DNA from 3 places in the Bacillus sp. DU-106 genome. Region 3 is predicted to be linked to each of the others. Evidence: a T-box and tRNA genes for the amino acid it is inferred to sense, from the RefSeq annotation. Region 3 holds a T-box; the other regions hold tRNA genes.
The links. A T-box is a leader RNA that pairs with one kind of tRNA and senses whether it is charged. The one in region 3 lies ahead of argS (arginine--tRNA ligase), so its partner is inferred to be a tRNA-Arg.
Positions count from the first base shown of each region.

Region 1: it has a tRNA-Arg gene. The T-box ahead of argS (arginine--tRNA ligase) is inferred to sense a tRNA for this amino acid. The anticodon was not compared.
Region 2: it has a tRNA-Arg gene. The T-box ahead of argS (arginine--tRNA ligase) is inferred to sense a tRNA for this amino acid. The anticodon was not compared.

Region 1 covers NZ_CP026607.1:4,831,724-4,833,946, forward strand. Annotated here, with positions in the region: tRNA gene C3Y97_RS24665 (tRNA-Asn) at 1-23, opposite strand, end outside; tRNA gene C3Y97_RS24670 (tRNA-Ile) at 31-107, opposite strand; tRNA gene C3Y97_RS24675 (tRNA-Gly) at 118-188, opposite strand; tRNA gene C3Y97_RS24680 (tRNA-Lys) at 202-277, opposite strand; tRNA gene C3Y97_RS24685 (tRNA-Thr) at 288-363, opposite strand; tRNA gene C3Y97_RS24690 (tRNA-Phe) at 378-453, opposite strand; tRNA gene C3Y97_RS24695 (tRNA-Asp) at 466-541, opposite strand; tRNA gene C3Y97_RS24700 (tRNA-Met) at 545-621, opposite strand; tRNA gene C3Y97_RS24705 (tRNA-Ser) at 649-741, opposite strand; tRNA gene C3Y97_RS24710 (tRNA-Ile) at 759-835, opposite strand; tRNA gene C3Y97_RS24715 (tRNA-Met) at 840-916, opposite strand; tRNA gene C3Y97_RS24720 (tRNA-Ala) at 937-1,009, opposite strand; tRNA gene C3Y97_RS24725 (tRNA-Pro) at 1,026-1,099, opposite strand; tRNA gene C3Y97_RS24730 (tRNA-Arg) at 1,110-1,183, opposite strand; tRNA gene C3Y97_RS24735 (tRNA-Leu) at 1,187-1,275, opposite strand; tRNA gene C3Y97_RS24740 (tRNA-Gly) at 1,292-1,366, opposite strand; tRNA gene C3Y97_RS24745 (tRNA-Leu) at 1,396-1,476, opposite strand; tRNA gene C3Y97_RS24750 (tRNA-His) at 1,499-1,574, opposite strand; tRNA gene C3Y97_RS24755 (tRNA-Thr) at 1,584-1,659, opposite strand; tRNA gene C3Y97_RS24760 (tRNA-Val) at 1,664-1,739, opposite strand; rRNA gene rrf (5S ribosomal RNA) at 1,744-1,859, opposite strand; rRNA gene C3Y97_RS24770 (23S ribosomal RNA) at 1,961-2,223, opposite strand, start outside.
Region 2 covers NZ_CP026607.1:733,096-735,318, forward strand. Annotated here, with positions in the region: rRNA gene C3Y97_RS03715 (23S ribosomal RNA) at 1-458, shown strand, start outside; rRNA gene rrf (5S ribosomal RNA) at 561-676, shown strand; tRNA gene C3Y97_RS03725 (tRNA-Val) at 682-757, shown strand; tRNA gene C3Y97_RS03730 (tRNA-Tyr) at 766-849, shown strand; tRNA gene C3Y97_RS03735 (tRNA-Gln) at 861-935, shown strand; tRNA gene C3Y97_RS03740 (tRNA-Lys) at 940-1,015, shown strand; tRNA gene C3Y97_RS03745 (tRNA-Leu) at 1,030-1,110, shown strand; tRNA gene C3Y97_RS03750 (tRNA-Gly) at 1,140-1,214, shown strand; tRNA gene C3Y97_RS03755 (tRNA-Leu) at 1,231-1,319, shown strand; tRNA gene C3Y97_RS03760 (tRNA-Arg) at 1,323-1,396, shown strand; tRNA gene C3Y97_RS03765 (tRNA-Pro) at 1,407-1,480, shown strand; tRNA gene C3Y97_RS03770 (tRNA-Ala) at 1,497-1,569, shown strand; tRNA gene C3Y97_RS03775 (tRNA-Ser) at 1,590-1,682, shown strand; tRNA gene C3Y97_RS03780 (tRNA-Ser) at 1,738-1,830, shown strand; tRNA gene C3Y97_RS03785 (tRNA-Met) at 1,851-1,927, shown strand; tRNA gene C3Y97_RS03790 (tRNA-Asp) at 1,931-2,006, shown strand; tRNA gene C3Y97_RS03795 (tRNA-Phe) at 2,015-2,090, shown strand; tRNA gene C3Y97_RS03800 (tRNA-Thr) at 2,101-2,173, shown strand; tRNA gene C3Y97_RS03805 (tRNA-Trp) at 2,180-2,223, shown strand, end outside.
Region 3 covers NZ_CP026607.1:2,032,457-2,034,679, forward strand. Annotated here, with positions in the region: gene C3Y97_RS10505 (class I SAM-dependent methyltransferase) at 1-765, shown strand, start outside; T-box leader at 806-1,020, shown strand; gene argS (arginine--tRNA ligase) at 1,066-2,223, shown strand, end outside.

The sequences.
Region 1 (2,223 bases), 2.6 Mb from region 3:
CTCTACCACTGAGCTACTGCGGAACAATTATGGTGGGCCTAAATGGACTCGAACCATCGACCTCACGCTTATCAGGCGTGCGCTCTAACCAGCTGAGCTATAGGCCCATAATTGAAAAGCGGGTGAAGAGAATCGAACTCTCGACCAGAGCTTGGAAGGCTCTTGTTTTACCACTAAACTACACCCGCATTAAATTGTAAATGGTGAGCCATGAAGGACTCGAACCTTCGACCCTCTGATTAAAAGTCAGATGCTCTACCAACTGAGCTAATGGCTCATTTTGAAAGTGGTGCCGACTAGAGGACTTGAACCCCCAACCTACTGATTACAAGTCAGTTGCTCTACCAATTGAGCTAAGTCGGCTTGCGTTTTCAAAATGGTGGCTCGGGACGGAATCGAACCGCCGACACGAGGATTTTCAGTCCTCTGCTCTACCGACTGAGCTACCGAGCCTTTATGTAAAAATGGCGGTCCCGACCGGGGTCGAACCGGCGATCTCCTGCGTGACAGGCAGGCATGTTAACCACTACACCACGGGACCATTTGGTTGCGGGGACAGGATTTGAACCTGCGACCTTCGGGTTATGAGCCCGACGAGCTACCGTGCTGCTCCACCCCGCGATGATAAAATATTTACTTTAGAAAAAATGGAGGAGGTAGAGGGATTCGAACCCCCGCGCGACTCTCGCCGCCTGTCGGTTTTCAAGACCGATCCCTTCAGCCGAACTTGGGTATACCTCCGAGATATATACGTCTAATGGTGGACCTTGTAGGACTCGAACCTACGACCGGACGGTTATGAGCCGTCTGCTCTAACCAGCTGAGCTAAAGGTCCTTTATGGTAGCGGCGGAGGGGATCGAACCCCCGACCTCACGGGTATGAACCGTACGCTCTAGCCAGCTGAGCTACACCGCCATAAATGATATTAATATAAGTGGAGCCTAGCGGGATCGAACCGCTGACCTCCTGCGTGCAAGGCAGGCGCTCTCCCAGCTGAGCTAAGGCCCCATGTTTTTTAGGAATATCGGGAAGACAGGATTTGAACCTGCGACCCCCTGGTCCCAAACCAGGTGCTCTACCAAGCTGAGCCACTTCCCGTTAATAAAAGCGCGCCCGAGAGGAGTCGAACCCCTAACCTCTTGATCCGTAGTCAAACGCTCTATCCAATTGAGCTACGGGCGCATATGGTGCCGAGGGCGGGGGTCGAACCCGCACGGTGGTCACCCACCGCAGGATTTTAAGTCCTGTGCGTCTGCCTGTTCCGCCACCCCGGCATGTCATATTGAAAATTGGAGCGGAAGACGGGATTCGAACCCGCGACCCCAACCTTGGCAAGGTTGTATTCTACCACTGAACTACTTCCGCAAGACATGTATGAGTTATTTAATTAAAAGTGCGGGTGAAGGGAGTCGAACCCCCACGCCAAAGGCGCCAGATCCTAAGTCTGGTGCGTCTGCCAATTCCGCCACACCCGCATATTAATTTATTTAAGAAAAATGGGGCGACTGATGGGAATCGAACCCACGAATGCCGGAGCCACAATCCGGTGCGTTAACCACTTCGCCACAACCGCCATGATTTCTGGTGCCGACTAGAGGACTTGAACCCCCAACCTACTGATTACAAGTCAGTTGCTCTACCAATTGAGCTAAGTCGGCTAAATGGTGGAGGATGACGGGATCGAACCGCCGACCCCCTGCTTGTAAGGCAGGTGCTCTCCCAGCTGAGCTAATCCTCCATTTGCCTGGCAACGTCCTACTCTCACAGGGACAAGGTCCCAACTACCATCGGCGCTAGAGAGCTTAACTTCCGTGTTCGGTATGGGAACGGGTGTGACCTCTCTGCCATCATTACCAGACTATATTCATTTAAGACAAGAATTATTGTAACTCATTTACTTTTGAAAGTCAACAAGTTTTTTATATTCTTTCAAAACTAGATAACATTGCTTCATATTATATGGTTAAGTCCTCGATCTATTAGTATTCGTCAGCTCCACATGTCACCATGCTTCCACCTCGAACCTATCAACCTGATCATCTTTCAGGGATCTTACTAGCTTACGCTATGGGAAATCTCATCTTGAGGGGGGCTTCATGCTTAGATGCTTTCAGCACTTATCCCTTCCGCACATAGCTACCCAGCTATGCCCTTGGCAGAACAACTGGTACACCAGCGGTGCGTCCATCCCGGTCCTCTCGTACTAAGGACAGCTCCTCTCA
Region 2 (2,223 bases), 1.3 Mb from region 3:
CCGGGGATAACAGGCTTATCTCCCCCAAGAGTCCACATCGACGGGGAGGTTTGGCACCTCGATGTCGGCTCATCGCATCCTGGGGCTGTAGTCGGTCCCAAGGGTTGGGCTGTTCGCCCATTAAAGCGGTACGCGAGCTGGGTTCAGAACGTCGTGAGACAGTTCGGTCCCTATCCGTCGTGGGCGTAGGAAATTTGAGAGGAGCTGTCCTTAGTACGAGAGGACCGGGATGGACGCACCGCTGGTGTACCAGTTGTTCTGCCAAGGGCATAGCTGGGTAGCTATGTGCGGAAGGGATAAGTGCTGAAAGCATCTAAGCATGAAGCCCCCCTCAAGATGAGATTTCCCATAGCGTAAGCTAGTAAGATCCCTGAAAGATGATCAGGTTGATAGGTTCGAGGTGGAAGCATGGTGACATGTGGAGCTGACGAATACTAATAGATCGAGGACTTAACCATATAATATGTAGCAAATGTTATCTAGTTTTGAAAGAATATAAAAAACTTGTTGACTTTCGAGGTCAAATGAGTTAAAATGATTCTTGTCTTAAATGAATACAGTCTGGTAATGATGGCAGAGAGGTCACACCCGTTCCCATACCGAACACGGAAGTTAAGCTCTCTAGCGCCGATGGTAGTTGGGACCTTGTCCCTGTGAGAGTAGGACGTTGCCAGGCAAAATGGAGGATTAGCTCAGCTGGGAGAGCACCTGCCTTACAAGCAGGGGGTCGGCGGTTCGATCCCGTCATCCTCCACCATATATGTCGGAGGGGTAGCGAAGTGGCTAAACGCGGCGGACTGTAAATCCGCTCCTTCGGGTTCGGCAGTTCGAATCTGCCCCCCTCCACCATTCTTAATTAATGGGCTATAGCCAAGCGGTAAGGCAACGGACTTTGACTCCGTCATGCGCTGGTTCGAATCCAGCTAGCCCAGCCATTAAGAGCCATTAGCTCAGTTGGTAGAGCATCTGACTTTTAATCAGAGGGTCGAAGGTTCGAGTCCTTCATGGCTCACCATTTTAATGAAATATGCGGGTGTGGCGGAATTGGCAGACGCACTAGACTTAGGATCTAGCGCCTTTGGCGTGGGGGTTCGACTCCCTTCACCCGCACTTTTAATAAAATAACTCATACATGTCTTGCGGAAGTAGTTCAGTGGTAGAATACAACCTTGCCAAGGTTGGGGTCGCGGGTTCGAATCCCGTCTTCCGCTCCAATTTTCAATATGACATGCCGGGGTGGCGGAACAGGCAGACGCACAGGACTTAAAATCCTGCGGTGGGTGACCACCGTGCGGGTTCGACCCCCGCCCTCGGCACCATATGCGCCCGTAGCTCAATTGGATAGAGCGTTTGACTACGGATCAAGAGGTTAGGGGTTCGACTCCTCTCGGGCGCGCTTTTATTAACGGGAAGTGGCTCAGCTTGGTAGAGCACCTGGTTTGGGACCAGGGGGTCGCAGGTTCAAATCCTGTCTTCCCGATATTCCCAAAAAACATGGGGCCTTAGCTCAGCTGGGAGAGCGCCTGCCTTGCACGCAGGAGGTCAGCGGTTCGATCCCGCTAGGCTCCACTTTATTTAATATATGTCTCGGAGGTATACCCAAGTTCGGCTGAAGGGATCGGTCTTGAAAACCGACAGGCGGTGAGAATCGCGCGGGGGTTCGAATCCCTCTACCTCCTCCATTTTTTCTTTAATGGCTTAGACATATAATAATAAAATATTTATTTTTTCCTTCATGGAGGTATACCCAAGTTCGGCTGAAGGGATCGGTCTTGAAAACCGACAGGCGGCGAGAGTCGCGCGGGGGTTCGAATCCCTCTACCTCCTCCATTTTTAAAACTTTATATTGTCGCGGGGTGGAGCAGCACGGTAGCTCGTCGGGCTCATAACCCGAAGGTCGCAGGTTCAAATCCTGTCCCCGCAACCAAATGGTCCCGTGGTGTAGTGGTTAACATGCCTGCCTGTCACGCAGGAGATCGCCGGTTCGACCCCGGTCGGGACCGCCATTTATGTTGGCTCGGTAGCTCAGTCGGTAGAGCAGAGGACTGAAAATCCTCGTGTCGGCGGTTCGATTCCGTCCCGAGCCACCATTTTTTTTATGCCGGCTTAGCTCAATTGGTAGAGCAACTGACTTGTAATCAGTAGGTTGGGGGTTCAAGTCCTCTAGCCGGCATCATTTAGGGGCATAGTTTAAAGGTAGAACTGAGGTCTCCAAAACCTCCA
Region 3 (2,223 bases):
ACAGCAGGAAGAACGAACAAAGAAATGACAGATTATGCAAACGAGGTAGCAGCAGAATTAAATGCTTCTTTCGTTAAACGTAATGACATACCGGTACATAAGCTACATGAGCAGTATGAACAAGATGTGCTTGTCGTTGGGAAGAACCGATTAGCTATTTATCCAAAAGGTACGGAAGAATCGTTTTTCTTTCATCCGAACTCAGCGATGTTTCGTGTGAAAAGGTTAATGCGTGGAGAACACGATCCGTTTGTACAAGCTGCTAAATTAGAGAGCGGAATGACAGTGTTAGATTGTACGCTCGGGATGGCATCAGATAGTATTGTAGCTAGTTATGTTGTTGGGGAAAGCGGAAAAGTAACAGGACTTGAAGGCAATGAGTATATGGCTTATATTATGGAAAATGGTTTGAAAACATGGTCTTCATCTGTTTCTGAAATTGATGAAGCAATGCAAAGAATCCAAGTAAAGCAAACGGAGCATTTTTCATTTTTAGCGCAATGTGAAGACAATAGTTACGATGTCGTTTACCTTGATCCGATGTTTGAAGAAACTGTCATAGAATCCGATGGAATTAAAGGGTTAAAACACTTCGCTTTGTATCATGATATTACTGACGAAACAATTGCGGAGGCAAAACGAGTGGCGAGAAAACGTGTCGTTTTAAAAGATCATTTTCGTAGTTCTAGATTTGAAAAACACAATTTTTATGTATACAAAAGAAAAAGTGCTAAGTTTCACTTTGGTGTAATTGACCCTTGCTAATTGTTTGAAAAGATGTATAATAAGCAATAATTAATTAAATATACTGTCTGTGATGAAGAGAGTAGTCTTTTTTAGAAGGAAAGCGAGCTAGGGATGGTGTGAGCCTAGTACGGAAGAAAAAGATGAAGCGCACTTCGGAGATGCTTCTTGAACGAATAGTAGAGAAAGCCGAGGCCCCCTGTCCTCGTTATAAACGGGAAAGTGGTTCGTAACGAACAACAAGGGTGGTACCACGGGTTAAAACTCGTCTCTTTTTTAGAGACGAGTTTTTTGTGTTTTAAAAAATAAGGAGGTTGTATCATGGATTATAAAATGCAGTTTGCGGAAAGTTTATCTAATATTTTCACGAATGAATTAACGCAAAAACAAATTTTAGATTTAATTGAAACACCGAAACAAGATGAATTTGGAGATGCAGCGTTCCCATGCTTTTCATTAGCGAAGCAATATAAAAAAGCACCAGCTCTTATCGCAAAGGAAGTTGCTGAGAAATTCAATGATCCGTTTTTTACGAAAGTAGAAGCCGTTGGTCCTTATGTAAATGTATTTTTCAATCGTGAAACTGTAAGTGATGCAGTATTAAAAACAGTTTTAGCGGAGAAAGAAGAGTTCGGTCAAAACCACTTTGGCTGTGAAAAAACAGTAGTAATTGATTATTCCTCTCCTAATATCGCGAAACCTTTTTCGATGGGGCATTTACGTTCTACAATGATAGGAAATTCGCTGAAACATATCGCTGAAAAATGTGGCTATGAAGTTGTAGGGATTAATTATATAGGAGATTGGGGAACACAGTTTGGAAAGTTAATTACGGCTTATAAAAAATGGGGAAATGAAGCAGTAGTTAAAGAAGATCCAATACGTGAGCTATTTAAGTTATATGTCCAATTCCATGAAGAGGTAAAAGACGACGAAGAACTAGAAGAAGAAGGACGTGCTTGGTTTAAGAAACTAGAAGAAGGTGATGAAGAAGCGGTAGAACTTTGGAATTGGTTTCGTCATGAGTCCCTTAAAGAATTTTCTCGCATTTATGAACTTCTCGGCGTAGAATTTACTAATTTTCAGGGAGAAGCATTTTATAATAATTTAATGGAAGATTTTATTGGGATTTTAGAAGAACATGAGTTGCTTGAAGAATCAGAAGGTGCATTAGTCGTTAATTTAGAAGAAGAAGGAATGCCGCCTTGCTTAATTAGAAAATCAGATGGTGCGACGATTTATGCAACGCGTGACTTAACGGCAGCTTTATATCGTCAAAACACTTATGGGTTTGATAAAGCGCTATATGTTGTTGGTCCAGAACAAAGCTTACATTTCAATCAATTTTTCACCGTATTAAAAAAACTTGGCTATACTTGGGTTGATGGTATGGAACACGTACCGTTTGGCTTCATTTTAAAAGATGGTAAGAAAATGTCGACACGTAAAGGAAGAGTTATTTTACTTGAAGAAGTACTC